DNA from 3 places in the Ensifer sp. ENS06 genome. Region 3 is predicted to be linked to each of the others. Evidence: predicted binding sites of a transcription regulator. Region 3 holds the regulator's gene; each other region holds the start of a gene.
The links. Region 3 encodes LexA, which represses DNA repair genes until DNA is damaged. Its sites were predicted from a motif close to TGTTCNNNNTGTGTTCNG; they were not measured.
Positions count from the first base shown of each region.

Region 1: the regulator LexA is predicted to act here: its motif matches at 4,647-4,664, upstream of radA (DNA repair protein RadA).
Region 2: the regulator LexA is predicted to act here: its motif matches at 4,429-4,446, upstream of IB279_RS04275 (PA0069 family radical SAM protein).

Region 1 covers NZ_JACVBC010000001.1:1,213,724-1,224,054, reverse strand. Annotated here, with positions in the region: gene IB279_RS06065 (replicative DNA helicase) at 1-1,241, shown strand, start outside; gene IB279_RS06060 (AzlD family protein) at 1,355-1,654, opposite strand; gene IB279_RS06055 (AzlC family ABC transporter permease) at 1,651-2,304, opposite strand; gene IB279_RS06050 (AraC family transcriptional regulator) at 2,461-3,318, opposite strand; gene alr (alanine racemase) at 3,469-4,608, shown strand; gene radA (DNA repair protein RadA) at 4,758-6,161, shown strand; gene IB279_RS06035 (CvpA family protein) at 6,286-6,909, shown strand; gene purF (amidophosphoribosyltransferase) at 7,055-8,542, shown strand; gene IB279_RS06025 (SDR family NAD(P)-dependent oxidoreductase) at 8,555-9,295, shown strand; gene pssA (CDP-diacylglycerol--serine O-phosphatidyltransferase) at 9,404-10,279, opposite strand; gene IB279_RS06015 (phosphatidylserine decarboxylase) at 10,289-10,331, opposite strand, start outside.
Region 2 covers NZ_JACVBC010000001.1:861,437-871,767, forward strand. Annotated here, with positions in the region: gene IB279_RS04250 (F0F1 ATP synthase subunit A) at 1-571, shown strand, start outside; gene IB279_RS04255 (F0F1 ATP synthase subunit C) at 654-881, shown strand; gene IB279_RS04260 (F0F1 ATP synthase subunit B) at 958-1,575, shown strand; gene IB279_RS04265 (F0F1 ATP synthase subunit B) at 1,589-2,074, shown strand; gene IB279_RS04270 (ribonuclease HII) at 2,374-3,024, opposite strand; gene IB279_RS04275 (PA0069 family radical SAM protein) at 3,246-4,403, opposite strand; gene IB279_RS04280 (glycosyl transferase) at 4,579-5,100, shown strand; gene moaB (molybdenum cofactor biosynthesis protein B) at 5,394-5,936, opposite strand; gene IB279_RS04290 (4-(cytidine 5'-diphospho)-2-C-methyl-D-erythritol kinase) at 5,938-6,849, opposite strand; gene IB279_RS04295 (tetratricopeptide repeat protein) at 6,857-8,692, opposite strand; gene IB279_RS04300 (polyprenyl synthetase family protein) at 8,853-9,869, opposite strand; gene IB279_RS04305 (DUF2007 domain-containing protein) at 9,977-10,198, shown strand; gene IB279_RS04310 (tRNA1(Val) (adenine(37)-N6)-methyltransferase) at 10,210-10,331, shown strand, end outside.
Region 3 covers NZ_JACVBC010000001.1:1,779,905-1,790,235, reverse strand. Annotated here, with positions in the region: gene IB279_RS08895 (ethanolamine ammonia-lyase) at 1-873, opposite strand, end outside; gene adhP (alcohol dehydrogenase AdhP) at 1,035-2,060, opposite strand; tRNA gene IB279_RS08885 (tRNA-Ala) at 2,438-2,513, shown strand; gene IB279_RS08880 (hypothetical protein) at 2,667-3,269, opposite strand; gene IB279_RS08875 (hypothetical protein) at 3,387-4,019, opposite strand; gene IB279_RS08870 (hypothetical protein) at 4,343-4,639, shown strand; gene lexA (transcriptional repressor LexA) at 4,876-5,598, shown strand; gene IB279_RS08860 (hypothetical protein) at 5,687-6,028, opposite strand; tRNA gene IB279_RS08855 (tRNA-Cys) at 6,229-6,302, opposite strand; gene IB279_RS08850 (thermonuclease family protein) at 6,455-7,189, opposite strand; gene IB279_RS08845 (hypothetical protein) at 7,411-7,704, opposite strand; tRNA gene IB279_RS08840 (tRNA-Asn) at 7,864-7,938, shown strand; gene IB279_RS08835 (deoxyribodipyrimidine photo-lyase) at 8,037-9,500, shown strand; gene IB279_RS08830 (cyclopropane-fatty-acyl-phospholipid synthase family protein) at 9,586-10,331, shown strand, end outside.

The sequences.
Region 1 (10,331 bases), 570 kb from region 3:
AGGCCGACGAGAAGGTCGGCGACGTGACCGTCGCGACCTATCTTGCGCGCCTTGCCGGCGCTGCCGTCTCGATCATCAACGCCGAAGACTATGGCCGGGCTATCTATGACCTGGCGCTGCGCCGTTCGCTGATCACCATCGGCGAGGACATGGTCAACATCGCCTATGACGCGCCGCTCGACATGCCGCCGCAGGGCCAGATCGAAGACGCCGAGCGCCGTCTGTTCGAACTTGCCGAGACCGGTCGATACGACGGCGGCTTCCAGTCGTTTAACGACGCCGTGGCGCTCGCCATCGACATGGCCGGCCAGGCCTTCGAGCGCGACGGCAGCCTTTCGGGCATTTCAACCGGCATCCTGTCGCTTGATGGCCGGATGGGCGGCCTGCAGCGTTCCGACTTGATCGTGCTTGCCGGACGCCCCGGCATGGGCAAGACCTCGCTTGCCACCAACATCGCCTACAACATTGCTGCGGCCTACGAGCCGGAAGTCCAGGCTGACGGCTCGTTCAAGGCCAAGAACGGCGGCGTCGTCGGCTTCTACTCGCTCGAAATGTCGTCCGAACAGCTCGCCACCCGTATCATCTCCGAGCAGACCGAAGTGTCGTCGTCGAAGATCCGCCGCGGTGACATCTCCGAGGCCGATTTCGAAAAGCTCGTCGCCTGCTCGCAGATGATGCAGAAGGTGCCGCTCTATATCGACCAGACCGGTGGTATCTCGATCGCCCAGCTTTCCGCCCGCGCCCGGCGCTTGAAGCGCCAGCGCGGCCTCGACTGCCTGGTGGTGGACTACATCCAGCTCATGACCGGCTCGGGCAAATCCAGCGACAACCGCGTGCAGGAAATCACCCAGATCACCACCGGCCTCAAGGCGCTCGGCAAGGAGCTGAACGTTCCGATCATCGCGCTCTCGCAGCTCTCCCGTGGCGTCGAAAGCCGCGAAGACAAGCGGCCGCAGCTGTCCGACCTTCGTGAATCGGGCTCGATCGAGCAGGACGCCGACGTCGTGCTCTTCGTGTTCCGTGAGGAATACTACGTGAAGAACCTGGAGCCGCGCGACGAGTTCGACCCGAAGTACGAAGAATGGAAGATGAAGATGGAGCAGGTGAAGGGCACGGCCGACGTGATCATCGCCAAGCAGCGTCACGGACCGACCGGTACCGTGAAACTCGCCTTCCAGTCGGAATTCACGCGCTTCACCGATCTCGCCGATCCATCTTTCACCCAGTACGAAGAACACTAGGGTTCCGTGGGGGCGGCCGGAGCGGGCTGGGAAAAATGTTTGCGGTTTCCCAGCCCGCTCTCAATTTCAAATGGCACGTGCCTTTTGAAGCGCGCCGCGCCAGCACAAACCTCTCAGAACACGAGGCGCAGCAGCGCTACCGAGACGACACCGACGGCGACCGATACCAGGAGCGGCAGCCGCATGGCGGCCACGGCCGTCGCGGCAGCGGCGATCGTTTCCGCCGGGCCAGTCACGAAGGCCGTCGGCGCGATAACCGCCATCAGCACGGCCGGTGGTATCGCCTCCAGTGCGCGCTTCTGGCTTTCCCCAATCGTCACATACCGGATCAGCACGAGGCCGCCGATGCGGGTCGCGATCGTCGCAACCGCCATGGCGACGATGGCGAGCAGTGTATTTGGATCGACGGTCATGCATGGGCCTCCTTGCGTGCACCGGAGAGAAGCGCGGCCACGACCCCGGCCGCAGCCCCGGCAGCGATGTACCAGACCCCTGGCAGCAACTGATGCGTGAGCACGGCGGCACAAGCGCTAGCCACCAGAACGGTACCCGTCTCCCGTCCTTTCCAGAACCCCATGACCAGCACGATGAAGACGGCGGGGAACGCAAAGTCGAGGCCGGTAACCTTCGGATCGCCCAGGAAGGCCCCAAGCAACGCGCCCGCAAGGCTCGTCAGCACCCAAAGGCAGTAGAAAGGCACCGCAAGGCCCGCATACCAGGCAGGCGTCAGCTTGCCGTTGCTCGCCCGCATCTCGGCCATGGCCCAGATCTCGTCGGCCAGAAGCAGCATCGAGGCATAGCGGGCCGGGCCGGAGAAACTATCGATCTTGCCGCCGATCGAAGCGCTCATCAGCACATGGCGGATGTTGACGAGCAGCGCCGAAAAGCCAAGCGCCGCCCAGGACGCCGGATGCGTCCAGATATCCATCGCGACGAACTGGGACCCGCCGGCAAAGACCAGCGCGCTCATCAGCGCCACCTCGGCCGGCGCAAGTCCCTTGCTCGCCGCCACCGCACCGAACACGAGGCCGACCGGCATGACCGCGACGATCAGCGGCGTCATAGCAACCGCCGCCGCCCGAAATTCCTGGAACGCACTTCTTTCCTGCAACGTCCACGTCTCCATTCGCGCGATGCGCCGCCCTTCCACACAGGCGCGCGATCGCAATTGCCCGAGTGTTCTAGGACTCGGGCTGCGGATCGTCTTGAACGAAAGTGATCAGCCGGCGCGGAAGGCCCCAGGGGTGACGCCGGTGCGCGCCTTGAAATGACGGCTGAAATGCGCCTGGTCGGCGAAGCCGCATTGATAGGCCGCGTCCACCGCCGACCAGCCGTGCCGCAGCAGCGTCTTTGCCGCCCGCACGCGCTTGTCGGTCAGGAACGCATGCGGGGTGATGTGGAACTCCTTGCGGAACGCGCGGATGAGGTGGGCGCGGCTGAGGCCGGCGACCTTCGCCAGTTCCTCGAGCCCGACGTCCTCGGCATAGTTTTCCGCCAGGAAGTCGCGCGCCCGGTGCACGGCCGATTGCTCGCGCGTTTCGATCGGCGTGATGATCGTGCTGCCGTGGCGCTCGAACATCGCGGCAAGCACCGCGAACATTTTTTCCTCCGCCTCGAGCGTCGCCCCCGACACTTCGAGCGTGCGGTGGGCCTGATGGAAGGAAAGAGCCAGGTCCGGCGCCTGCAAAACACGCTTGGAGAAGGATGGCGTGCCCTTGAAAGCGCGTCCGGTGACATCCTCGATGATGCTCACCAGCAGTTCGGCGCTCGGATAGACCATGCGATAGCGATAGCCGCTGCCGCCCGGATGACCGTCGTGAATTTCGTCGGGATTGATCAGATAAAAGTATCCGGGGCCGGCCTCCGAACGCTCGCCCTTGATCTTGCTGATCTGCGAGCCGGCCTCGATGGCGCCGATGCTGAAGGTTTCGTGCGCGTGCGGCGCAAATTCATGGGTGATGAAGGTCGCCGTCAGACATTCCATGCCCATGAAGCGGGAATCCCGCCAGAAGCGCGTGCGCTCGGCGCCCTCTATCGGCATGACATCGATGGCTTCTTCCTGCGAGATTGTCTGCATGGCAAAACCATAGTGCGCCTGCGCGGCTGCGTCTTGCACAAAAGTGCTCGTTTGCCTGGTCCATCCGCGAGGGCGCTGCGACAGGGGAATATTTGCGACGCTCTGCGCTTGGCTGTATTGATCCTGGATCATCCACGCAGAGTGCCCGGCATGCTTCCTCCAGACTTCCTTTCCGCTTCCAACCGGCTCACGATCGATCTTGGCGCGCTTGTCGACAACTGGCGGGCCATGAACAAGCGCTCCGGCAAGGCGCGTGCCGCAGCCGTCCTCAAGGCGGATGCCTATGGCATCGGCATCGCGCAGGCGGCCCCTGCCCTCTATGCGGCCGGCGCCCGCGATTTCTTTGTCGCCAATGCCGAGGAAGGCGCAGCACTCCGTCCGCTTGCACCGGACCGCCGGATCTACATTCTCGCCGGGATGTGGCCGGGCAACGAGGCGCTGTTCTTCGACAACGATCTGGTACCGGTCATCAATTCGGACGAGCAGCTGGCCGTGTTCATGGCCGCCCTTTCCGAGCGTGGCGACCACCCTTGCGTGCTGCATGTGGATACCGGCATGAACCGGCTCGGCCTTACGGTCGAGCAGGCCGTTGCGCTTGCGACAGACCCGGCGCGACCGGCAAGCTTTTCGCCGGTGCTGATCATGAGCCATCTCGTCAGCGCCGACGATCCGGACCATCGGCTGAATGGCCTTCAACTCCGTCGCTTCCATGAGGTGTCGACTGCCTATGAAGGGGTCGATGCGAGCCTTGCCAACTCCGGCGGCGTCTTCCTCGGGCCCGACTATCATTTCGACCTGACCCGGCCGGGCATCGCCGTCTATGGCGGCGAGGCGGTGACCGACATCCCCAACCCGATGAAGCCGGTGGTGACCGCCGAAGCACGGATCATCCAGGTGCGCGACGTGGCCGCCGGCGGCACCGCGAGCTATGGCGCCTCTGCCCGCTTCGACCGCGACAGTCGCATCGCCACGGTGGCTGTGGGATATGCCGATGGCTATCACCGTTCCGTGTCCGGCGGCGGCGTCACGCTCAGGCAGGCAACGCCATCAGGGGCCTTCGGTTTCCTGCACGGCCAGAAGGTCCCGCATGTCGGGCGCGTCACCATGGACCTCAGTCTCTTCGACGTCACGGACCTTCCTGAAAGCGCGGTACGACCGGGTGATTACATCGAGCTCTTCGGCCGGCACATCGCCATCGACGATGTCGCGCGCGCCGGAGGGACGATCGGCTACGAGATGCTGACCAGCCTCGGCCGCCGCTATATCAGGCACTATATCGACAGCGTCTGACGCGCTCCTTCAGCTCATTTTTCGGTTATTCTTGCAGAAATTCACCTTTTGTTCCGCACTTTGCGGCATTATGTGACGATACAGGTGATTCTTTGCCGCCGACGTCCCCTCGCGACGTCGGCGGTCTCACATTCCGAAAGTCGATGCCGATGGCGAAAGCGCGTACCCAATTCATCTGCCAGAACTGCGGCACGATCCACACTCGCTGGGTGGGAAAATGCGAAGGCTGCGGCGAGTGGAACACGATCATCGAGGACGACCCGACGGCGGGCATCGGCGGCGGTCCGTCGCGCGCGCCGAAGAAGGGACGCCCGGTGGCGCTCACCACCCTCTCGGGCGAGATCGAAGACGCGCCACGCATCCAGACAGGCATCTCGGAACTCGACCGGGTGACCGGAGGCGGCTTCGTGCGCGGATCGGCGCTGCTCGTCGGCGGCGATCCCGGCATCGGCAAGTCGACGGTGTTGATGCAGGCAGCGGCAGCGCTCTCGCGCCGCAAGCATCGCGTCATCTATGTCTCGGGCGAAGAGGCTGTGGCGCAGGTGCGTCTTCGCGCCCAGCGGCTGGGGGCTGCCGACAGCGATGTGCTGCTCGCTGCTGAGACCAACGTCGAGGACATTCTGGCGACGCTGTCGGAAGGCAAGCGCCCGGATCTCGTGATCATCGATTCGATCCAGACGCTCTGGAGCGACATCGTCGATTCCGCGCCGGGCACGGTGACCCAGGTTCGCACCGGCGTGCAGGCGATGATCCGCTTTGCCAAGCAGACGGGAACCGCCGTCGTGCTCGTCGGCCATGTGACCAAGGAGGGCCAGATCGCCGGTCCGCGCGTCGTCGAGCATATGGTCGACGCCGTGCTCTATTTCGAAGGCGACCGCGGCCATCACTATCGTATCCTGCGCACCGTCAAGAACCGCTTCGGCCCGACCGACGAGATCGGCGTGTTCGAAATGTCGGACAAGGGCCTGCGTGAGGTCGCCAACCCGTCGGAACTGTTTCTCGGCGAACGCAACGAGAAATCGCCGGGCGCCGCCGTCTTTGCCGGCATGGAAGGCACCCGCCCGGTTCTCGTCGAAGTGCAGGCGCTGGTCGCCCCGACCTCGCTCGGCACGCCGAGACGCGCCATCGTCGGCTGGGATTCCGCACGGCTCTCGATGATCCTTGCCGTGCTGGAAGCCCATTGCGGCGTGCGGCTCGGCCAGCACGACGTCTATCTCAACATCGCCGGTGGCTACCGCATTTCCGAGCCGGCGGCCGATCTAGCTGTGGCTTCCGCACTGGTTTCATCGCTTGCCGGGCTTGCCCTTCCGGCGGATTGCGTCTATTTCGGCGAAGTCAGCTTGTCGGGTGCCATCCGGCCGGTTGCGCATACCGCACAACGCCTTAAGGAAGCCGAGAAGCTCGGGTTCTCCCAGGCGGTCCTGCCGTCCGCTTCGACCGAACTGCCGAAAAACGGCAATGGCCGCTGGAGCGAGATGGAAAGCCTGCCCGATCTGGTGGCGCGCATCGCGGGGTCGCGAAACGCGCTGAGACCGGTGGAGGACGAAGACTGAAAGATGCGGATGCCGCAGGCCGCCCTTTAAGGGCCGCAAACAGGCTGCAAATGCCCTGAACTCAGGGCCGATGGCGGATAGGCTTGAGGAGACCCGGACGAACCGGGTCCGGAGTAAGGACAAAATGCCCATTACAATTCTCGACGGTATCGTTCTCGGCGTCGCCCTGTTTTCCGCAATCCTGGCCATGGTTCGAGGCTTCTCGCGCGAGGTGCTTTCGGTCGCGAGCTGGGTGGGTGCGGCGGCTGCCGCCTACTTCCTCTACCCGCATCTCCTGCCCTATGCGAAGCAGTATACCAACAGCGACACGGTCGCGATGATCGGATCGGCGGCGGTGATCTTCCTGATCGCGCTGATCATCATCTCCTTCATCACCATGCGGATCGCCGATTTCATCATCGACAGCCGCATCGGCGCGCTCGACCGCACGCTCGGCTTCCTGTTCGGCGCTGCCCGCGGCATCCTTTTGGTCGTCGTCGCCATGCTGTTCTTCAACTGGCTCGTCGCTCCGCAGCAGCAGCCGACCTGGGTCACCCAGGCCAAGTCGAAGCCGCTGCTCGACAATCTCGGCAACAAGCTGATCGCGCTTTTGCCCGAAGAGGCCGACGCCACCATTCTCGATCGCCTGCGCGGCAAGGACACGACCGGCGAAGGCGAAGGCGAAGCGCCGGCAACGACGCCCGGCCAGGCACCTGCGACGACGCCGGACCAGGCACCCGCCGACGACGCCCCGGCCACCAACGGCTGAGACAGGAACGATTTGCCGACAAAGCCCGCCCCGCGGGCTTTGTCCTTTTGGGGAATAACGCTTGCAGCCGTTTTCAGCTAAGATTGCTTGAAGACGGCGGGCCTGATCACGATATGCGCACCGGTACGGAGCAAAGGCGACTGTGATGACCGATAGATCCATCGAAATCCACGATGAACTCGAAGGCGACGAGCTGCACGAAGAGTGCGGCGTCTTCGGTATACTGGGGCACTCGGACGCGGCGGCGCTGACGGCGCTGGGCCTGCATGCGCTCCAGCATCGCGGCCAGGAAGCAGCCGGCATCGTCACCTTTGACGGCAAGCAGTTCTGCACCGAGAAGCGCATGGGCCTCGTCGGCGACCACTACACGGATCCGGCGACCCTGGCGAAACTGCCGGGCTTCATGTCGATCGGCCACACCCGCTACTCGACGACGGGCGAAGTGGCGCTGCGCAACGTGCAGCCGCTCTTTGCCGAACTCGAAGTCGGTGGCATTGCGGTCGCCCATAACGGTAACTTCACCAACGGCCTCACGCTTCGCCGGCAGCTGATCGCCGACGGCGCCATCTGTCAGTCGACCTCGGATACCGAAGTCGTGCTGCACCTGATTGCCCGCTCGAAGCAGTCCTCCTCTTCCGACCGCTTCATCGATGCCATCCGCCAGATGGAAGGCGGCTATTCGATGCTGGCGATGACGCGCACGAAGCTGATCGCCGCACGTGATCCGATCGGCATCCGTCCGCTCGTGATGGGCGAACTCGACGGCAAGCCGATCTTCTGCTCCGAGACCTGCGCACTCGACATCATCGGCGCGACCTATGTCCGCGACGTCGAGAACGGCGAAGTCATCATCTGCGAGATCCAGCCCGACGGTTCGATCACCATCGACGCGCGCAAGCCGGAGGTTTCGCAGCCCGAGCGTCTTTGCCTGTTCGAGTATGTCTACTTCGCTCGGCCGGACTCGGTCGTCGGCGGCCGCAGCATCTATGTGTCGCGCAAGAACATGGGCATCAACCTCGCCAAGGAAGCGCCGGTCGAGGCCGACGTCGTGGTTCCGGTGCCGGATGGCGGCACGCCGGCCGCCCTCGGCTATGCCCAGCAGAGTGGCATCCCCTTCGAATACGGTATCATCCGCAACCACTATGTCGGCCGCACCTTCATCGAGCCGACGCAGCAGATCCGCGCCTTCGGCGTCAAGCTCAAGCATTCCGCCAACCGCGCGATGATCGAGGGCAAACGCATCATCCTCGTCGACGATTCGATCGTGCGCGGCACGACATCGGTAAAGATCGTGCAGATGATGCGCGAGGCCGGTGCGTGCGAGGTGCATGTGCGCGTCGCGAGCCCGATGATCTTCCATCCGGACTTCTACGGCATCGACACGCCGGATCGTGACAAGCTGCTCGCCAACCAGCATGCGGACCTCGCCTCCATGTGCCGCTACATCGGCGCGGACTCGCTCGAGTTCCTGTCGATCGACGGTCTTTATGAGGCGGTCGGCGGCGAAAAGCGCGATCCGAAGTCGCCGCAGTTCACCGACCACTATTTCACCGGGGACTATCCGACCCGCCTTCTCGACCAGGAAGGCGCCAGCAATGTCCGCAAACTCTCGGTTCTCGCCAGCAACGGATAATCAGACAGAAAAATGACGATCGATCTCAAAGGCCGGGTGGCCGTGGTCACCGGCGCATCGCGCGGTATCGGCTATTTCACCGCTCTCGAACTGGCCAAGGCCGGAGCCCATGTGGTTGCCTGCGCCCGCACCGTCGGCGGTCTCGAAGAACTCGACGACGCGATCAAGGCGGCGGGCGGCTCGGCGACGCTGGTGCCCTTCGACCTTGCCGACATGCCGGCGATCGACAAGCTCGGTGGCGCGATCAACGAACGCTGGGGTAAACTCGACATCCTCGTTGCCAATGCCGGCGTGCTTGGCACGATCTCGCCGATTGGGCACGTCGAGGCGAAGGTGTTCGACAAGGTAATGAACATCAACGTCAACGCCACCTGGCGGCTGATCCGTTCGCTCGAGCCGCTGCTGATCAAGTCGGATGCCGGCCGTGCGCTGATCCTGTCGTCGAGCGCTGCACACAAGTGCAAGCCCTTCTGGGGGCCCTACTCCGCTTCGAAGGCTGCCGTCGAGGCTCTGGCCCGTACCTGGGCCGGCGAGACGCAGCGCCTGCCGCTGCGCATCCTCTCGGTCGACCCCGGCGCCACCCGTACGGCGATGCGCGCTCAGGCGATGCCGGGCGAGGATCCGGAAACCGTGCCGCATCCTTCGGAAGTCGCAGCCAAGCTGCTGCCGCTGGTTGGCCCCGACCAGACCGAGACCGGCAAGCTCTACATCGTGCGCGAAGACAAGATCGTCGACTACCGGCTGCCGGAATAAGCTTCGTCACACCGCTCAAATGAGAAAGGCCACCGTGTCGTCACGGTGGCCTTTTCATTTTGGGCATTGCCGGTCGGAAGGCCGATTCACGCCTCTCGCGAACTTGCGTTAGTCCTTGTCGCCCGGCAGGCCGTCGCCGCCGGTCGAAGGATGGGCCGGCCAGTCGCCGCCATATTTGCGCTGCCAGGATCGCGCGCCGAAGGGCAGCGTGATCAGGTAGCCAAGCGCCGTCACCGCCATCGTTTCCCATGTGTAGGTCATCAGCGTCGCGACGTAAAAGACGACGCCGAGGATGGCCGGCAGAACGAGGTCGCGGCGCACGCGGCTGTTTTCCGACTTGCCGGACCAGACCGGCAGACGGCTAACCAACAGGAAAGCGATCAGCACTGTATAGGCCGAAGCGATCAGGGCGAAGGTGCGCTCCGGAGCGAGACCCAGCAGGCCCAGGTAAACCGGCAACAGCACCAGCATGGCGCCCGCGGGCGCCGGCACGCCGACGAAATATTCCGACTGCCAGGACGCCTTGACCTGGCGCTCCGCCATCACGTTGAAGCGGGCGAGCCTCAGGCCCATCGCGATCGCGTAGATCAGTGCCGCGATCCAGCCGATCGAACGCGCCTGGTCGAGGATGAAGACATAGAGCACGAGGGCCGGCGCGACACCGAAGTTGATGATGTCGGCGAGCGAATCCATCTGGCCGCCAAAGTTCGACGTCGCCTTCAGGGCGCGCGCGACGCGGCCGTCGATGCCGTCGAGAAAGGCGGCGAGCAACACCATGGCAACGGCAAGCTCGATGCGGTTTTCAAAGGCGAGCCGGATACCCGAGAGGCCGGCGCAGATCGCGAGCACGGTGATCAGATTGGGGATCATCAACCGTAGCGGGATTTCGCGCAGCCGTGGGCCGCGTGCGGTATCGCTCGAGCCGCTGGCGTCCTCGGACGCCTGCCGCGTGTCGATCGGTTTTTCCTGTTCAGAGCCTTCCATAGACACTCCTTATGCGCGGCGGCTGATGACCGGGCCCTTGGCCGAGCCAAAC
Region 2 (10,331 bases), 920 kb from region 3:
CTCGGAAATGTCCTACGAATTCATCGCCTCGATGCTGCGCGAAGGTGCCGGCAGCGGCGGCATGAAGTTCTTCCCGATGGTGTTCTCGCTGTTCATGTTCATCCTGACGGCGAACCTGCTCGGCATGATGCCCTACTTCTTCACGGTCACCAGCCAGATCATCGTCACTTTCGCTTTGGCGCTGTTCGTCATCGGTACCGTCATTCTCTACGGTTTCTACAAGCACGGTCTCGGCTTCCTGAAGCTCTTCGTGCCGCATGGCGTTCCTGGCGTCCTTCTGCCGCTCGTCGTCGCGATCGAAGTCATCTCGTTCCTTTCCCGCCCCATCAGCCTCTCGGTCCGTCTTTTCGCCAACATGCTGGCCGGCCACATCACGCTGAAGGTCTTCGCAGGCTTCGTCACCTCGCTCAGCGCCCTCGGCGCGGTCGGCATCGGTGGCGCCATCCTGCCGCTCATCATGACCGTCGCCATTACCGGTCTTGAGTTCCTCGTCTGCTTCCTCCAGGCCTATGTCTTCGCGGTACTGACTTGCATGTACCTCAACGACGCTGTCCATCCCGGAAGCCACTAAGGAATAACAGTCGCTTGCTTCCGGCCGGACCCCCGCCGGAAGCGCAATCCTAAGCCGCAACACCATTCGAAGGAGTTCAAACATGGAAGCGGAAGCAGCAAAGTACATCGGCGCAGGTCTCGCTTGCCTCGGCATGGCCGGCACGGCTCTCGGCCTCGGCAACATCTTCGGCAGCTACCTCTCTGGCGCGCTGCGTAACCCGTCGGCTGCTGACGGCCAGTTCGGCCGCCTCGTATTCGGCTTCGCCGTTACGGAAGCTCTGGGCATCTTCTCGCTGCTCGTAGCCCTGCTCCTCCTCTTCGCCGTCTAATATCGGCTGGAGTTTCGGCCGCGACCCGTCAAAAGGTCGCGGCCGCGCATATTCTTGAGTGCACCTGGAGGTGAGCATGTTTGTGACCGCGGCTTATGCCCAGCAGTCAACCACCACTGAAGGCGCCGAAGCACACGATGCCGCTGCGGCCGGTGAGGTGCACACCGAAACGGGTGTGGCTCACGAAGGCGAGGCTGGCTCCGGCGTGTTCCCGCCCTTCGATACGACCCATTTCGCATCGCAGCTGCTTTGGCTCGCGATCACGTTCGGCCTCTTCTATCTCCTGATGTCGAAGGTCATCATTCCGCGCATCGGCGGAATTCTGGAAACCCGTCACGATCGGATCGCTCAGGATCTCGATGAAGCGTCCCGCCTCAAGGGCGAAGCCGACGCTGCCATCGCTTCCTACGAGCAGGACCTGGCAGCCGCCAAGTCCAAGGGTCACAAGATCGCCGACGACGCCCGCGAATCCGCAAAGGCCAAGGCCAATGCTGACCGCACCGCCGTCGAAGCCGACCTTGCCAAGAAGATCTCGGCTGCAGAAGACCGCATCGCCGACATCAAGGCAAAGGCATTGGCCGACGTCGGCGCCATCGCCGAGGAAACCGCAACGGCTGTCGTCAAGCAGCTGATCGGCGGAACCGTCACCAAGGCCGAGATCACCGCTGCCGTCAAGGCATCGGCTGGCAACTGAGGAGCACTGAACTATGCATCTTGATGCAACTTTCTATGCCTTCGTTGGCCTGATCCTGTTCTTCGTCCTGATTGCCTATCTCAAGGTTCCGGGCATGGTCGGCAAGGCGCTCGACGCCCGCGCCGAAAAGATCGGCAACGAGCTGACCGAAGCCAAGCGCCTGCGCGAAGAAGCGCAGGGCCTCGTCGCTGAGTACCAGCGCAAGCGCAAGGATGCCGAAGCGGAAGCTGCCGGCATCGTCGCTGCCGCCCAGCGCGAAGCCGAAATGCTGACCGCGGAAGCCAAGCAGAAGACCGAGGAGTACGTCGTTCGTCGCACGGCTCTTTCGGAACAGAAGATCAAGCAGGCCGAAAGCGACGCGATCAACGCGGTTCGTTCCGCTGCCGTCGATCTCGCGATCGCCGCTGCTGAGAAGGTCATTGCCGCCAAGGCCGACGCCGGCGCCCAGAGCGATCTGTTCAAGAAGGCACTTGGCGACGTCAAGGCACGCTTGAACTAAGCGCTCGGACATTCGATTGAAGAAAGCCCCGCTTCGTGTGGGGCTTTTTTTATGCCTGTCTGCAGAGACCGCGTTGGCCCGACCAATGGGTGGCGCCAGCCTCCGTCAGAGAATCCCGTAGGCGTTTCGCCACATCAGGTTCGGCTGCCGAAGTAGGACTAGCGTTCAAGGGCTAGCGTGGCGCACGTCAGCATGCGCGCCGCCGGTATGGCTTTTGACGCGAGAAAAGCAGTTGACGAGATATGTCGGAAGCGGAACCGAAAACGCCTGCGTAGCGCTGGTCAGGGATTGCGCAAAGGTTAGTCGTCCCGGCGCAGCGGCCGGAAGCTCATGCGGTGCAGCGGGCAGGGGCCGTGGGTCTCGATGGCGCGACGGTGGGTCACCGTCGCATAGCCGGCATGGAGCGCGAAGCCGTAGCCGGGATGTGCGAGATCGGCACGGGCCATCATGCGGTCGCGGGTGACCTTGGCGACGATCGAAGCGGCGGCGATCGACAGCGACCGCGCATCGCCCTTGACGACCGCCTTGGCGTGGCAGGTGAGGCCGGGCGGCACGTCACGGCCGTCGACGAGCACGAAGCGTGCGTTCGAGGGCAGGCCGGCCACGGCGCGTCGCATGGCTTCAAGGCTTGCCTTGCGGATGTCGGTGGCGTCGATCGTGCCGGCCGAAGCCGAGGCGATCGACACTTCGGACGTGGCGAGGATTTCTTCGAACAGTTTTTCGCGCGCCTGCGCCGTCAGCTTCTTGCTGTCGTCGAGGCCTGCGGGAATGGCGTCCGGATCGAGGATGACGGCGGCGGCGACCACCGGTCCCGCGAGCGGCCCCCGCCCGGCCTCATCCGCTCCGGCGACCGGCCAGAAGCCATCGCCCTTGGCCGAAAGCTCGAAACTGAAATCGGGCGCTTCGATGATATCGGGAAAAAGGGGAGAATCGGACGATCTGCGAGACATAAGTCTAATTCGCATGATCGACCGATTCTCTTCAAGCCCCCAGGTCCGAGTGCGGCGGCGGACGGGGGATTACCGGGGCCCACGGCGGGTAAGGGGCACCGGAACTGCTATGTGATCTCAGGCGCCCGCTATCGGGTTCGCCTGGCGGTGCGGGGCGATCATCTCTCGCCGCGCGCCGATTACGAAATTGCGGGATGGCTACCCAGGCGACCGGAAAGCCTTCAAAGAAGCGAGAGCTGCACCCCCGTTCCGAGCGGCGGCACGAAGAGATCGTCGCGCAGCTGCCGGCGCGTCGGGTTGAAGCCGAGGCGCTTGACCGCCAGGTCGAAGCGGCGGCCAATCTGCCACGCATAGGGGCCGGCGCCCTTCATGCGCTTGCCGAATTCGGCGTCATAGTCCTTGCCGCCACGCATGGAGCGGATGAGCGACATGACGTGCCGGTAGCGGTCCGGATAATTGCGCAGCAGCCAGTCGCGAAAGAGCGGGCTGACCTCGAGCGGCAGCCGCAAGAGGACATAGCTCGCTTCGGTCGCGCCGGCTGTCCTTGCGCCTTCGAGCACGCGCTCGATCTCGTGGTCATTCAGCGCCGGAATGATAGGGGAAACGAGAACACCGGCCGGGATGCCGGCTTCGGCAAGCATGCGTATCGCCTCCAGCCGCTTGCTCGGGGTCGAGGCGCGCGGCTCCATCGTGCGGGCGAGCTTCCGGTCGAGTGTCGTGACGGAGATCCCGACGCGCACCAGTCCCTTTTCCGCCATCGGCGCCAGGATATCGATATCGCGGGTGACCATCGCTGATTTGGTGACGATCATGACCGGATGGTTGGCGTCCCGCAGCACCTCGAGGATCTGGCGCATGATGCGCCACTCCTTCTCGATCGGCTGATAGGGGTCGGTGTTGGTGCCGATGGCGATCGGCCTCACCTTGTAGTCCTGCCGCGCCAGTTCGCGCTCCAGAAGTCGCGGTGCATCCGGCTTGGCAAACAGCTTCGCTTCGAAGTCGAGGCCGGCCGATAGGCCCATATACGCGTGCGTGGGGCGGGCAAAGCAATAGATGCAACCATGCTCGCAGCCGCGATAGGGATTGATCGAGCGGTCGAAGGAGATGTCGGGAGACTCGTTCCTCGTGATCACCGTGCGCGGCTTCTCGACCTGAACCTCGGTCTTGAACGGCGGCAGATCCTCCAGGCTTTCCCAACCGTCGTCGAACGTCTCGCGGCTGCGCGGTTCGAACCTGCCGGACATGTTGATCCCGGCGCCGCGCCCCCGGCGGCGATCGATGTCGATCCGGAGGCCCGTTGCGCTCATCATCGCTTCGGCCACATCTGCCGTGTTGGCGGGCGCAAGGGCACCCTGCCTGATCTGAGACAGCTCGGTCATTGGAATCTCCCCGGAATCAGATATTTGATCCCGTTTTGTTCTGATTATTTTCCTATCGCGAATGAGTGAACAATTCAAGAACAAAAAATTGGAATTTCGGTTTTGTCGATCAAGGCACCGCTTCGGTCGATGTCCTGGATGTAGCAATTGCCGTGCCGATGCGTTACGAGAAACCATGCTCACGATCATCATGGAAACCCGCGACAACGAAGCCGAACTGGCGCAGACGCTTGCTGTGTTGGTTGCCGGCGCCGTGGAGGGGCTGGTTAGCGATGTGATCATCCTCGATCATGGTTCGAAGGATGGTTCGTCCGATGTGGCCGATGCCGCTGGATGCCGTTTCTGCCGGGATTGGGATCTCGCCGATGTGGTGGGTTCGGCGCGTGGCGAATGGCTGATGTTGCTGGAGCCGGGCGCCCGCCCGATCGGCCGCTGGATCGATGAACTGGCCGAGTACGTGTCGATGAACAAGGCACCGGCCCGCTTCTCCGGTTCGAGACTGCATCGCAGGCCTTTCTTCCGCCGGCTGACCCGGCGGGGAAAGCCGCTGGAGACAGGCTTTCTCCTGCGCAAGAACGATGCTCTTGCGGCCGCCCGCGGCAATACGGGCCTGGATGCCATGACGAATGTCCGCTCTGTCCGCAAGCTTTCGACCGAACTTGTTCCGGCCTGGGTCGCCGTCGAAGCCAGGCGGTAACGCCGGTTCGTAGCGCGCAAAATTAAAGGTGCCAGTCCCGGGGGGACGGCACCTCCAAGCGGCTCTCAAATGACCTTGTTTGGTAGATTTCTATCCGGGCAGCATTCTGGCTACCCGTCGTATCCAACATTGCATTCCGCCTGGGGGACAGAGGCGGAAGGGTCTTGCGGCGCGAGGAATAGAACGTGCGGCGGTCGTTCCTCGCTGTGTCAACGCTTGGAGACTAACGAGAGGAGAAGCGACCGTCAGTTACTAAGGTAACAGGTCGGCCAAGCCGGAACGGTCCAAGCTCTTCAGCCACGTTTCAGATGCTCGTCGAGCCGCGGCATGATCTCCACGAAATTGCAGGGCATGTGCCGATAGTCGAGCTGTTGCTTGAGGATGCCGTCCCACGCATCACGGCAGGCACCGGGCGAACCCGGAAGGACGAAGATGAAGGTGGCGTTGGCAACGCCGCCAGTTGCCCGCGACTGGATCGTCGAGGTGCCGATCTTCTCGAAGGAGATACGGTGGAAGACTTCGGAGAACCCGTCCATGCGCTTCTCGAACAACGGTTCCAGCGCCTCGGGCGTCACGTCCCGCCCGGTGAAGCCCGTTCCACCTGTCGTGATCACCACGTCGATGTTGGGATCGAGCGTCCAGGCCTTTACCTGGTCGTAGATCTTCGTCTTGTCGTCGGAAACGATGGCGCGCGCCTCAAGCCGATGGCCGGCGTCACGCACCCGCGCTTCCAATGTGTCGCCCGACTTGTCGTCGGCGCGCGTGCGCGTGTCGGAGACCGTGAGGATGGCGATCCCGACAGGAATGAACGGACGCTTTTCGTCGATACCGGCCATGCTATTTCCCTTTGCCCACTGTCCTGCAGGCGAGAACGTACCACCCGGGGTAGGCCTCCGAAAGAGCGCGCGCTGTCGCAGCCGCGCGCACGTCGCTGTCGAAAAGGCCGAAGCATGTGGCGCCTGAGCCCGACATGCGCGTGAGCGCCGATCCGGCTTCGGTCAATGCCTTGCAGACCGTGCCGATCACGGGCTCAAGGCCCTCTGCCGGCAGCTGCAAATCGTTGCGCATCGTTGCGATCGCAGAAATCCACTCGGCCGCCGTGCCGGCTCTGTGAGGCGCAACGAGCGGCGGGTTCGTCTTGTTGGCGAGGGCCCGGAAGACAACCGGCGTCGAGACGGCGACGAGCGGATTGACCAGCACGATCGGCAGCGCGGGGAAATCCGCAAGCGGCGTAATGTCCTCGCCGATCCCCTTCGCGAGCAGTGGCGTGCCGGCAAGACACATCGGCACGTCCGCTCCGAGCTGCAGCGCGATGGCGCCGAGGCGGGAGGGTTCGATCGTCGCGCCCCAAAGATCGAGAAGCCCAAGAAGCGTCGCCGCCGCATCCGCGGATCCGCCGCCAATGCCCGAGGCGAGCGGGAGGTTCTTCTCGAGATGCAGGTGGACCGGCCCGGCCGTGTCGGGGTCAAGTGCCTGCAGTTCGGCGCGCAGCAGGTCCCGTGCCTTCAGAACCAGGTTGCCGCCCGCGCCGGCATCCATCGGCAGCGCGGCGGCAAACGCGCCCGAAACCGTGAAGCGATCCGCATCCGCCGGCGAGAGACCGATGCGATCGCCGCGATCGGCAAAAGTGACGAGACTTTCGAGAAGATGGTGGCCGTCGGCGCGCTGGCCGACGACGTGAAGGGCCAGATTGATCTTGGCGGGGGCTGCGCGCGTCAGCGCGAAGCCCGCGATGTCACCTTCCGACATGGAACGGTCAGGACTTCTTGTCCGGCGCCGGTGCTTCCGGGGTCACCTTCTTCGGCGCAGTTTCCTTGGCATCGGCCGAAGCGGGGACTGTTTCCTTGAGCGGCGGCAAGCCGTTCTCGATCTTTGCCTTGATCTTCGGGATCTCGGCTTCCTCGGGCTTCAGTTCGAGCGTCTGCGTCCACTGGAAGACGGCTTCGAGCTTGCGGCCGACGCGCCAATAGGCGTCGCCAAGGTGATCGTTGATCGTCGGGTCGCCGGCCATCAGTTCGGCCGCCTTCTCCAGTTCCACGACTGCGTCGTCGAAGCGGTTCATGCGGAAATAGGCCCAGCCGAGGGAATCGACGATATAACCGTCATCCGGCTTCAACTCGACGGCCTTGCGGATCATCTCCAGGCCCTCTTTGAGGTTGATGTTCATGTCGACCCAGGAATAGCCGAGATAGTTCAACACCTGCGGCTGGTCCGGATTGAGCTCCAGCGCCTTGCGGAAGTTCGGCTCGGCCTTGTCCCAGAGCTTCTGGCGCTCATAGGCGATGCCGCGTTGGAAGAATACGGTCCAGTCGCTGCGCTTCGGCACGGAGCCGATCTGTTCGACGGCGCGATCGTAGAGTTCGCCCATCTCCTTGTAGTCCTTGGCGTCGGAAAGCACGCTGCCATAGGCGAGATAGTTGCGGATGTTCTTCGGATCGACGTCGATGAGCGCCTTCAGGTGCTTCTTCGCCTCGTCGACCTTGCCGATGCTGGCGAGGCTGAGCCCGAGCTGTAGTTCCGAAACGCGCCGCATCGGCGAGGTCTCGGGAATGGCCTTGTAGAGTTCGATCGCCTCGTTCGGTTTCTTCAGGTTTTCGGCGATGCCGCCGAGCATGACCAGGATGTCGGCGCTGTCAGGGTCGAGCCGGCGCGCGGTCTGCAGGTAGAGCGAAACGATGTCCTCGGCGCCGTCGCGGTTGAGTGCCGCACCGATCGAAAAGAGCACGGCCGCAGCGCCCTGGGTGGCGTTCTTGACCTGCTGTTCCTGCGGAACACCATTCTCGATATCGGTCCTCAGCGCCTGCAGCGGCGTGTAGTTGTTGACCATGTTTTCGCCGACGGCGACGGTATCGAGCGCCTTCTGCTTGTTGCCTTCGCGCGCCTCGAAACGGGCAAGCGCTTCGACCGCGCGCATGAAGGTGTCGGGAGCGGCACTTCCGCCCTCGCGGTCGAGAATGGCATCGTTGAGCCTGGTGCGCGCCGTCTGCTTGTCACCCGCAGCAACCGCGATCGCGCCCGCATGATAGTTCTTGAACACGCGGAACCATTCAGGACCGTCAAGGCCGTTGATCTCGGCGAGTGCTTCCTTCGGCTTGCCCTGGCCGAATTTCGCCCAGGCCGAAAGCAGGCCGTTCATCAGGCGGTCGAGATCGTTCGGACCCTGGTAGTTCAGAAGCTTCTGTGCGTTGCGATACTCGCGCTTGCGGATCGCCTCGATTGCGCGAATGACCGTCGTGATGCGCTCGACGGCCGGGTCGGACTTCAGCTGCTCGGCAATCTTCGCGCCTTCGTCGAACTGGCCCGCCATCAGAAGCGTGATCATCAGCCGCTGCTTGACGTCGTTGTTGTTCGGCTCGAACTGCAGCGCGATGCGGTAGAGTTCCGTGGCGGAAGCGAAGTCGCGGTCCGTATCGGCGGTGCGGGCAGCGAGAAACGCGCCGGAAAAGGTATTGACCGACTTGATGTCGAACGGCTCAGTTTCCTCGACGGCTGCGGTCTTCTCCTCGGCAAATGCCTGGTAGCCGCCGCTGACAGCAGCGAGAGCCAGCAGTGCTGCGCCGCTGAGGAGGCGGAGAATCGTCTTTTGCCGCATGTCAAACCTTTCGCGCCGATTGCTCGGCTTTCGCACCACTAAGGGTTGTTTTCGGAGTCAGCCACATATAGCCCAACGCAACTCTTGAGGAACAGAATGGCTTTTTTGGCGCAACGCGGCAAGAAAATCCTGTCGCTCGTTCTGACCTGCCCGGAGCCCGTCAGCTGACGCGATCGATGCAGAAGTCGATGACTTCGGTGAGCGCCGATTTCCAGGGAGACGCCGGCAGCGGCGCCAGCGCATCGCGGGCAATCGTGCCGTAATGCTGGGCGCGCGCGATGGTGTCGCTCAAGCCCCCATAGCGCTTGATCAGGCCGAGTGCCTTGTCGAGGTTCGCGTCGCTGCTGTCGCCGCCTTCGATCGCCTCGCGCCAGAAGGCACGGTCTTCCGCCGTCCCGCGGCGATAGGAGAGGATTACCGGAAGGGTGATCTTGCCCTCGCGGAAGTCGTCGCCGACATTCTTGCCGAGGTCGCTCGACGAGCCGCCATAGTCGAGCACGTCGTCGACGAGCTGGAAGGCGAGGCCGAGGTTCATCCCGTAGGATTTCAGCGCGTTGCGGTCCGATTTGCTGGTCTGGGCAACGATCGGCCCAACTTCGGCGGCGGCGGCAAAAAGGGCTGCGGTCTTGGCACGGATGACCTGGAGATAGTCGTCCTCGGTCGTTTCCATGTTCTTGGCGACGGAGAGCTGCAGCACTTCGCCTTCGGCAATGACCGAAGCTGCGGTCGACAGCACGTCGAGCGCGTCAAGCGAGCCGACATCGACCATCATGCGGAAGGCCTGGCCGAGCAGGAAGTCGCCGACCAGCACGCTTGCCTGGTTGCCCCAGATCGTGCGTGCGGTGGATTTGCCGCGGCGAAGGTCGCTTTCGTCAACGACGTCGTCATGGAGAAGCGTCGCGGTGTGCATGAATTCGACGCTGGTTGCGAGCTTGACGTGGGCGTCGCCCTCGTAGCCGAACATCGCAGCGGAGGCGAGCGTCAGCATCGGGCGCAGACGCTTGCCGCCCGAAGAAATCAGGTGGTTGGCGACCTCGGGAATCATCTGAACGTCGGAGCCGGCCTTCGACAGGATAAGCTGGTTGACGCGCTCCATGTCCGCAGCGGTCAGATCAACGAGCGGCTTTACGGACGCCTGTTTGTTTTTGCTGTCTTCCAGCGGTATCACTACGCCCACACCGGGACTCCTGTTTTCATTGTCGCTTTCGACAATAGGAAGGGGTGTCCCGTGCGGCAAGAGGCGAATTGTCCCGCTTGCTGAAATAGGACAGGAAAAACCGCCGGATGAAGGAATTGATCCGTACCAACGATGCCGTCGTGCTCTCCTTTGCCGAGAGCCTGATGAAGGATGCCGGCATCGCAAGCCTCATCGCCGACCAGGGGATGAGCATTCTTGAGGGCTCGCTCGGCCTCTTGCCCCGTCGCTTTCTGGTCGCCGAGGAAGACGCGGACGCGGCGCGCCGGATCCTGATCGATGCCGGGCTCGAGGCGGAGTTGCGCCCTTGAGCACGGAGCCGATGCCGGCTGCGACCGAAACCGTCGACGCTTTTCACCGCGGCAAGTTCCATGTCGTCCAGCCACTCGGCCAGGGGCATCGCTCCGGCATGGACGCCATGCTGCTTGCGTCGCTCGTTGCATC
Region 3 (10,331 bases):
TGTGCCGGGGAAGTCTTCGCTTACCTCACCTTGGACGTCGATGTGAGCGAGCACGCACCACGGAATGACGTCGACCAGCTTGAACGTATCCACGATGTCCTTGAGCGCCCGCTCCACCGTGACGACGCTGTCGACGGTGCTGTCCACCGGGTTGGTGCCGATGACGATGTCGCCGGTCGCATAGGAAAACGCATCGAAGACCTGCCACATGATGTCGTCGGGGTGGTCGGTCGGCGAATTCGGCTGGATACGTGCGCCCATGTATCCCTTGGCCCCCAACTTGGTGCCGGGCATGACATTGAAAATCTTCTGGCTGACGGCGATCAACTCTTCATTGCTCATCAGCTTCGGCACGCAGCCGATGGTATCGCTGGTCAGGCCATGCATGACGCCTTTGATCTCATCTTCCGATTTGGTCAGAAGAAATTCCTTCAGCTGGCCCATCGTCCAGTCTTTCAGCTTTTCTTGTTGAGCCCTGTCGGTGGTCTGCCAAATCAGTCGTTGCAGATCGTCCTCAAACAGCGGGTGCTGATCGAGGTCTGCGATCTTCGTTCTTGCCAGGAGGGCTCGGGCGTTCGTTCGGGACGTATCATTTTCCGCAGCCACAGCGATCGTCTGGTCTCCTTCCTTGAACGCATTCGCGCATCCCAGAACTTGCCGATAGGTCGTCTCGTCAAAGCCGCCCTTGATCCTGCTGATATAGGCAAAGATGTCCTCATCCTGCTTCACGTCGTCGATCACGAGGTTGCTTGGGCCTGGCGCGGCACGGGCAGCATGACCGTAGGCTGTAAGCGTGGCCGCCGCAGTTCCCGCCACCAGCAGGAGATCGCGCCTGGACAGTGCATGCTGGTCTGAGAACATGCCTTTGCTCATTGCCATTTCCTTTCTGCAAAAGGTCTATCGGCATCTCGCCCGACGGCCCTCTGGTGACCGGCGATCTAAGGAAGGCGCATAAGAGTAAATGCTCGACACGTGTCCCTTGGGCATCGACACGGACCCGGCGAGCCTCGACCAGCCGGGCCTGTCAAAGTCGATTACTGCAGGCTCATCACGATGCGACCGTCGATCTTCCCGGCTTCCATGCGGCGGAAGATCTCATTGATATTCTCGAGGCTATCCCACGAGAAATGCGGCGCGACTTTGCCTTCAGCGGCGAACTGGAGCGACTCTTCCAGGTCCTGGCGGGTGCCGACGATCGATCCACGCACGGTGATGCGCTTAAGAACAGTCTCAAAGACCGGCACCGAGATCATACCTGGGGGCAGGCCGACGAGCGCCATGGTGCCGCGCGAACGCAGGAAACCGAACGCCTGTTCCATCGCCGCGGGCGAGACTGCAGTCACAAGCGCTCCATGCACGCCGCCGGTGGCCTTGATCACCTGCTCGACCGCATCCTTGGCCTTGCCGTTGACTGTCAGGTCGGCGCCCAATTGCTTTGCAAGTGCCAGCTTGTCGTCGAAGATGTCCGCCGCGACGACATGCATGCCCATCGCCTTTGCGTACTGCACGGCCATGTGGCCAAGCCCCCCGATGCCGGAGATGGCAACCCATTCACCGGGACGGACTTCCGTTTCCTTCAACCCCTTGTAAACGGTGACCCCGGCACACAGAACCGGCGCGGCAGGACCGAACTCCAGCCCATTGGGCAGGCTGCCGACGAAATCAGGATCCGCCAGGCCATATTCGGCGAACGTCCCGTTGACCGAGTATCCCGTGTTCGACTGGGCCGCACACAGCGTCTCCCAACCGGTGCGGCAATGCGGACAGTAGCCGCAGGCGCTGTGAAGCCAGGGAACGCCGACCCTGTCGCCCTCTTTCACTCTTTTGACACCGGCGCCGACCGCCGAGACATAGCCGACACCCTCGTGCCCGGGAATGAATGGTGGGCTGGGCTTCACCGGCCAGTCGCCATTTGCAGCATGGAGATCGGTATGGCAAACGCCCGTTGCTTCGTATTTCACCAGGATCTGTCCCGGCTGCGGCGTGGGCACTGCCACTTCCTCGATCGTCAGGGGCGCGCCGAATTGCCGAACGACGGCTGCCTTCATCGCCTGAGCCATTTGCCAATCCTCCTCCAATCGCCGGGCCACGGAGAGGTTTCTTATGGGAACAGTGGGCCGGCAGGGGCCTATCTCACATACGAAAATCGTGTAATTGGCTCGAGCATCATGGCGCTCACAGCCAGTGCCCGGACGTCATTTCCTGCTTGGCGTATACCGCCAACATTTCAACGCAGTTCACGTAGCGCCATCGTCAGGTTGCAGCGTAAACCCGCCGGCAGAGTTCGACAATGGGTGGAGTGCAGAAGCGGTTCAGAGACCGACTGCCTTCGGCGCCCGGCCGGATCGAACAACGCATATCGTGCAACGGCGCTCGAGCGGGCGCGCTGGCGCGCGTATTGACAGGATCGGCGCCGGTCGTGTTGACTGAATGCTACGGGGCCGTAGCTCAGTTGGGAGAGCGCCGCAATCGCACTGCGGAGGTCGAGGGTTCGACTCCCTTCGGCTCCACCAAAACGATCAGAAGGTGCCCGGTTGCCGAGGTATCGGAACAGCGGCTGATTTGTCATCAGCAGATCGCCAGTTCGAGTCTTTCCGGGGACACCACCATGCTAAGCCACCGTTCGGCCTTCGCGAAACGCTGCCCGATCCCGTGGCCACCTGTTTTCAGAGGCTGAACGGATCCCGCGCCGATCGCTTCTCGCTCGGTGCACTGAACGGGTCGGCTTTCTTCTCCTTGGACTTGCGGCCCTCGTCGGCGATGATCTCGTCGACCGCCCTCTGGCACTTCATCAGCTCGTCGGCCGCCGGGCCGGTGCCGCGCAGGCTGAGATTTGCGATGACGCGATCTTCAAACGCGATGGCCAAGGCCCGCTTGCGCACGAAGCCCGTCAGGAACTCGGCGTCGGTGACGTTCACGAACAGAAACTTTTCGCTCGCATCACCGGCAGCGGTCGCCGAAGCGCTCCAGGGATCGGTCTTGTCGAAGCGGAAGGTCAGGTCGTACTCTTTGCCGACCTCGAGCGACCTCCAGTCGTCGCTGGCGAAGCTCATATAGAGCGGCGACTCGGAGCCCTTGGGATAGAACCCAAGGCGCAAGGTGACCCCGCCGTCGAATACCGACGAGATGAAGCAGGAGCCCTCCATCGAGGTGTCGGAAGCAACGGTCCAGCCGTCGACATCCTTCCACTTGATGATTTCGGACTCCTCAGCCGCGGCCGATCCCGCGGCGATCAGACAGCTTACCAATCCGACCAGCAATCTACGCATGCAAAACCCCCGTTTGCCCGCATTTTGATAGGTCCCCGCATCGCTGTCGAGGGTGCCTAGCCGATACCAGGCAATATTTTAGGAATATTCACCTCTCCGCGGCAAGCGGACTGCCCATCACATGGCGAAAGGATCTTTCGATGACTTGGTCTGGCCGCCGCCGGCAAAGGGATCGTTGTTCGGCGCATTGCCGCCGGCGCCCGCAAAGGGATCGTTCGCCGCTCCCTGACCGCCATTCGGGATCAAGGCGCTCACCGCCTCCTGGCACTTGAACATCTCGCTTACCGCCTTCATCGAATCACGCAGGCTGAGGCTCGCGACGACGCGCCCCTCGAAGGCCAGCGCCAAGGTGTTCTTGCGAACGAATTCGGTAAAGAAGTCGGTGTTGGAAAAGTTGACGACAAGGGCCTTGGCGCCGGTCAGATCAACACCGAACGCAACGGCCGGCCACTGACGACCACGGTCGAGCTGCAAGGCAACATCGTATTCCCGCTGCGGCTCGATGGATTTCCATTCGGCATTGCCGATCGAAAGAAACGCCAGGTTCGTCGATCCCCGCGGATAAAAGCCGATACGAAGGATAGCGCCGGCGTCATAGCTCGTCGCCGCGTAACACGAGCCTCCCAGGGAAGGATCGGATCCCACCGTCCAGGCGTTGATCCGTTTCCAGATATTCGAACGCCCTTCTTCGGCAGACGCCGCTCCAGCCGTGAGCAACAGGCCGAGCACCACCAACGACAATCTATGCATGCAACCACCCCACTTTCCACGCAAAGTTATCTTTTTTTAGAGGCCTGTCGAGACGGTGAAGGCCCTTCCCCGCAGGGATTTTTGCGCGCCCCAGGCCCGATGCGAAAGCTGGCAGCTCCGATGCATTCTCCGCGCCGGTCCATGAAGAACGGCCGAGACGAGGTTGAGATGGAGCGGCTGGCGCAAATCAGCCACAGCCTGCGGGCAAAGAGCTGTTGAACATGGCAGAGTGATCGCCATGCTTGCTGGACTTCGGAACGAAAGCGCGGTTCACATCGTTTACCAACCCGTAGTCCCACCCCTTCATCAAGTGGACGATCACCGTGCTTGCCGCCCTGCTTCTCGCTTCGATAGTCGCATCGCCCAATATGCCTGACGTCAAGCTCAGTGCCGCGACGGTGGATGAACTCCAGACCGATTTCGAACGGGCCGTGCCGTGCCATCAGATCGATGGACGCAATGTTTGGAAGGGCGCGCTCGCGTTCTACATCCAGTCCTTCGTTTATGACGGCGATACGCCCGTTGCGACCGATGCGGCCGACGCAGTGCTTCCGGAAGACAACAGCGCCGAGACGGTGAAGGAGTTCGAAGACGCCTGCTCGGCCTCGCAAGCGACTTAAGTCTCTCCGCGAAGAGAGCCGCGATTCGTTCGAATCACGCGCGCGACCGGCCTGCCCGGCGCTGTTTTGGGACGCAACCGTCGCCGAAAACCGCCCCGCTCCCGCAAAAGTGACCAATCGACCCCCACAGAAGCAGCCAGTTGCCTGAATTCACGGAATTTTAGGCACTTGCGGAACACATATGGAACAGATAGTGTCTGTTCTTGATTTGTTTCACGCCTCTGGAGCGACGTGCCATGCTGACCCGCAAGCAACAGGAATTGCTTCTGTTCATCCACGAACGCATGAAGGAGTCGGGCGTACCGCCGTCTTTCGATGAAATGAAGGATGCGCTCGACCTGGCGTCGAAGTCCGGCATTCACCGTTTGATCACGGCGCTCGAAGAACGCGGGTTCATTCGCCGGTTGCCGAACCGGGCGCGCGCGCTCGAAGTCATCAAGCTTCCGGAAGCCTACGCCGCCGGCCAGCAACAGCCGCGCAGAGGCTTCTCGCCGAGCGTGATCGAGGGCAGCCTCGGAAAGCCGCCGGCCGCCGCTCCTGCCACGCCGAAGCCGGCGCCGGTCGCCGAAAGCACGTCTGTTTCCGTCCCGGTGATGGGGCGCATCGCTGCCGGCGTGCCGATCTCGGCGATCCAGAACAACACCCATGACATTACCGTTCCGCTCGACATGATCGGCAGCGGCGAGCATTACGCCCTCGAAGTAAAGGGCGATTCGATGATCGAGGCCGGCATCTTCGATGGCGACACGGTGATCATCCGCAACGGCAACTCGGCCAATCCCGGCGACATCATCGTGGCGCTCGTGGACGACGAGGAAGCGACGCTGAAGCGCTTCCGTCGCAAGGGCGCGTCGATTGCGCTCGAAGCGGCCAACCCCGCCTACGAGACGCGCATTTTCGGACCAGATCGCGTGAAGATCCAGGGCAAGCTCGTCGGGCTGATCCGCCGCTACCATTGAATTCCAGGCAGAACGCCGAATCAAAAGAGCCTCGCCACTGAAAGTGGCGAGGCTCTTTCCATTTAAGGCGACCTGAAATCCAGATCGCTTATTCGTGGATCGTGTATTCGCCGAGTTCGCAGAGATCCTGCGTGTCCTCGGTCGTATCGAGGGCCGAGCCTTCCTCGAATTCGAATCGCATGTCGTATTTGCAGACGTCCCGCCCGTCGGCAATCGTGATCTCCATGCTCTCGCCGGGGTTCAGGACCTGCCGACCGAAAACATCGTCTTCCCATTCATTGACGCCGACCGGCGACGTATAGAAATTCGTCAGTACCGCGCCGGTGTTGTTCTTCAGCTGGAAAACCAGGTCGTCCGCGCGCGCCTCAATAGCGGTCGCAGCAAAACACGCCAACGCCGTCAGGATCAGTCTCTTTTTCATTGATGCCATTGCCTCCGTTCTTAATGTTGACGGACGCTACCGATGCGGTTGATCTCAGCGGAGTCATCGTTCCCCCTCTACCGAATTCACCGAAGCGATAAGATCCGACGGAGGCATAGGAGACGTGGCTTGCGCGGACGTGGGGTCGCGAATATTACCGCGCTGCCCTAAGGCAGAACGTCAAACCAAACTTCACGAGGTGAGATTTTTGGAGGCCTCGCCCGGAATTGAACCGGGGTACAAGGATTTGCAGTCCTCTGCGTCACCACTCCGCCACGAGGCCTCACAGCTCGGATAACCAAGCGTTGGCGCGGATTTAGAATGATTGCAGAAAAACCGCAAGAGGCATTTTCTGAAAAACGCGCCGTCGAATTGCAGGACGGATACTTTCCACAGAACGATCGACGATGTCCGCCGATCGTCTCCCAGGTGATCTCAGCACCAGGGCGTCGGGCGCCCTTCCCACGGCCGCACGAGCCCCTCGGAAACGAGTACACGTCCAAGAGATTGGTCACCGCGTGTGACCAGGCGCAGTTTCTCGCCGGCCTTGGCATCTGATCGCCCTCCCGCCGAGATCAGCCTGAAGTCGCCTGCATTCAGCAATTCGCGCAGGCGCTGCTTGGCGTAGAAGCCGCGCGAACGCTCCTTGTCGCAGCTTGCCTGGCGGATTCGCGGTGCATCGACATCGGCGACGCGGATCGTCTCGCCATGGAAGACGAAGGTCGCGCCATCGATCACGCAGTTGTCGTTGCGAATGCCGCAAAAATAGAACTGATCGGTACGGATGGATGCCGTCTTCACCTCTTCATTCGGCCGCACGAGAGGGGTTGGCGGCGTGACGCCGACATTCACCGACGGCACCGGGGCGGCCAGGACAACCTTCGTCGCTGGGTTGGGCTTCGGATTTGGTTTGTGCCTATCCGCCAGCTGCGCAACGCGCTCCTGCGCTTCAGGAACCGCGCGCTGAGGCTTCGGCTTCGTTTCCGATCGCGATGCAAAGGCCATGACATCCGAAACCACCGGCCAGTCCCGCAACTCGGCGCGATGGTCGTAGGCCATGACGCCGCCAAGGGTGAGCGCTGCGGCCAGATACCACGGCGCCATGCCGCCCTGTTTGCTGGTGCTTCGGCCCGAACTGCGGCGTCGACGTTTCGTAGTGGCTTTGGCCATCGGTCCCCATCCTGATTCGAGACCGCATTATGCGTTTGATGGGTTGCCGAAAAGTTTTCGAAAGCACCCCAACAGAGGGGAAGACCGCGAGGAACCGGTCATTCGCCTGCGCGGCCACGGCCCTTGTTGAGAGATTCGGAATTGGTACGTGACGGCCGCGAGGAACCGAAAACTGCCGACCGCCCTGCCTCGACAACAAGATCGTTAAATCGGCGTCCGGCTCAGGAGCCGTTCGAGGAGTTGGCCTTCCCGCGCCAGCGCGCCCACCAAACGGCCAGACGACGACGGCGGCGGCGAACCGAGGGAATGTCGTGGGAAAGCACGATCAGGCCCAACGGTATCATCCAGAAGCCCAGCACGGGCAGGAAACCGAGAAAACCGCAGAACACCAGCAGCGAACCCAGCAGGATGCGCAGCAGCGGAGAGTCGGGCAGCGCGATACGCCATTTGCCCAGCACGATCTGTCGTGTTTGCGGATCAATGCCAAAATGCGTCTGCTTCCTGTTTTTATTCATCATTCCCTATCCGGCGTGTTTTCCCACAATTGGGGACTTCTCCACAGCCTCGCAACGGAACTTGTCATTTTTTTTTAAAAAAGCGCTTGGCAAATCAGAAAAGCATGCGTATTAGCAGCCTCACTTCTGAAGCGCACAGCACAACAGCGGCGCGGATGATCCCTGGTAGCTCAGCGGTAGAGCATTCGACTGTTAATCGACAGGTCGCCGGTTCGAATCCGGCCCGGGGAGCCACTTTCTAAAAGAGCCATTTGCAGCGATGCGAATGGCTCTTTTTCATTTTGCACCTATGTTCTCCAGGTGATCAATCCCCAACCTCCCGATGGTTCTTCATGACAAAGGCCGCGGCGCCGCCCATCATCGTCTGGTTCCGCAAGGATCTCCGCCTGGCCGACAATCGCGCCCTCTCGGCTGCCGCCGGCGAGGCAGCCGTCATTCCCCTCTATATTCGCGAACCCGCCGACAGCGGCAACGGTCCGCTCGGGGCGGCGCAGGCGTGGTGGCTGCACCATTCGCTCGAGGCCTTGGGCGCAAGTCTCGCGCGGCACGCTTCTCGCCTCGTTCTTCGATCAGGCGCGCCGCTTGACGTGATTGTCGAGATTGCGCGCGCAAGCGGTACGGAGCGCATCTACTGGAACCGGCGCTACGACCCGAACGGCATCGCCACGGATACCGCGCTCAAGAAGGCGCTGGCCGAGCGGGGAATCATCGCGGAGAGCTTTGCAGGACAATTGCTGCATGAGCCCATGCGGCTGCTGACAACGACGGGCGGCCCCTACCGCGTGTTCACGCCGTTCTGGCGCGCGCTCGAACTAAAAAACGAGCTGGCACCGCCGATCGACCGGCCGCACCATATCGCAGCCCCGGGAGCATGGCCGCGATCGGAACGCCTTGACGACTGGTCGCTGCTGCCGACGAAACCGGACTGGGCGGCGACATTCAGCGAGGTCTGGACGCCGGGCGAAGACGGTGCGGCCACCCGTCTCGAGGAATTCGTCGATGAGAAGCTCGACGCCTACAAACGCTGCCGCGACATTCCCGACGCGGATGGCACATCCCTGCTCTCGCCTCATCTCGCCTTTGGCGAAATTTCGCCGGCGCAGGCCTGGCATGCGGCAGCTGGGCCCCAGGCCGATAGCGGCGAAGGGGCGGCCACCTTCCGCAAGGAACTCGCCTGGCGCGAATTCTCCTATCATCTGCTGTTTCATTATCCTGAGCTTGGCCGCCGCAACCTCGACCGTCGATTCGACCGCTTCCACTGGCTGAACGACGAGGACGATTTTACTCGATGGACCAGCGGACTCACCGGATATCCGATCGTCGATGCCGGCATGCGCCAGCTATGGCGTCACGGCTACATGCACAATCGCGTTCGCATGATTGTCGCCTCCTTTCTCATCAAGGACCTGCTCGTCGACTGGCGCAAGGGAGAAGCCTGGTTCCGTGACACGCTGGTCGACGCGGATCCGGCCAACAATGCCGCAAGCTGGCAATGGGTCGCCGGATCGGGCGCGGACGCCGCACCGTTCTTCCGCATCTTCAACCCGGTCCTGCAAGGGGAGAAATTCGATCCCGACGGTCTCTATGTGAAGCGCTTCGTGCCAGAGCTGGAGCGCCTCCACCCGCGCTATGTCCATCGCCCCTTTGCAGCGCCCGCCACGGCCCTTGCCGAAGCCGGCATCGAACTCGGCACAACCTACCCGAATCCGATCATCGACCATGCCCTCGCCCGCGATCGGGCACTGGCAGCCTTCCGGCAGATCACAAGCGCACCGGGAGTTTCCGAGGAGACGTAGAGCCTCCGGTAGAATTCCTCAGTTGGCGTCTCGCCCGATTGCGGCTAGGCTCACGTTACGGATGCAACAGCTGAGGGGGTGGTGTATGCGTAACCTGGAAGCCGATTTTGCTGCATATGCCGGTGCGCTGGAGCTATCTTCCGAAAATCTGGCGACGGCCGTGCGGGATTTTCCGCTCAAGGCGCGCATGGTGCTTGGCGCCCTGGTGCACCTTCAAGTGGGAACGTTGATGCTCGCCACGCCAGACGGCCGCAGGCTCGTGATCAAAGGCGCCAGGGCCGGCCCCAGCGCCATCCTCAACCTCAACAACTGGAACCTGCCGCAGCGTGCTATCTCGGGCGGCACCATCGGGGCTGCGGAAAGCTACATCGACGGCGACTGGGACAGCCCCGATGTCGGCGCCTTTCTCGAACTGTTCCTCGTCAACGCCGAAATCGGCAGGAATTTTCCGAACCGTGCGCGCGGGCTCCTGCGCCTTTTCGACAAGTTCCTGCACTGGCGCAATGCCAACACCCACTCCGGCGCGCGCCGCAACATCTCGGCCCATTACGACCTCGGCAACGCCTTCTACAGCGAATGGCTGGATCCGAGCATGACCTATTCGTCTGCGCTTTATGCAACGGGCGCCAATGATCTTCGCTCAGCGCAGAAAGCCAAATACCGCGCGCTCGCGGAAGCGACGAACCTGCGCACCGGCGATCATGTGCTTGAGATCGGCTGCGGCTGGGGCGGCTTTGCCGAATTTGCGGCAACGGAAATCGGCTGCAAGGTCACCGGGCTGACGATCAGCCGCGAGCAACTGGCCTTCGCACGCGAACGCATGCAGCGTGC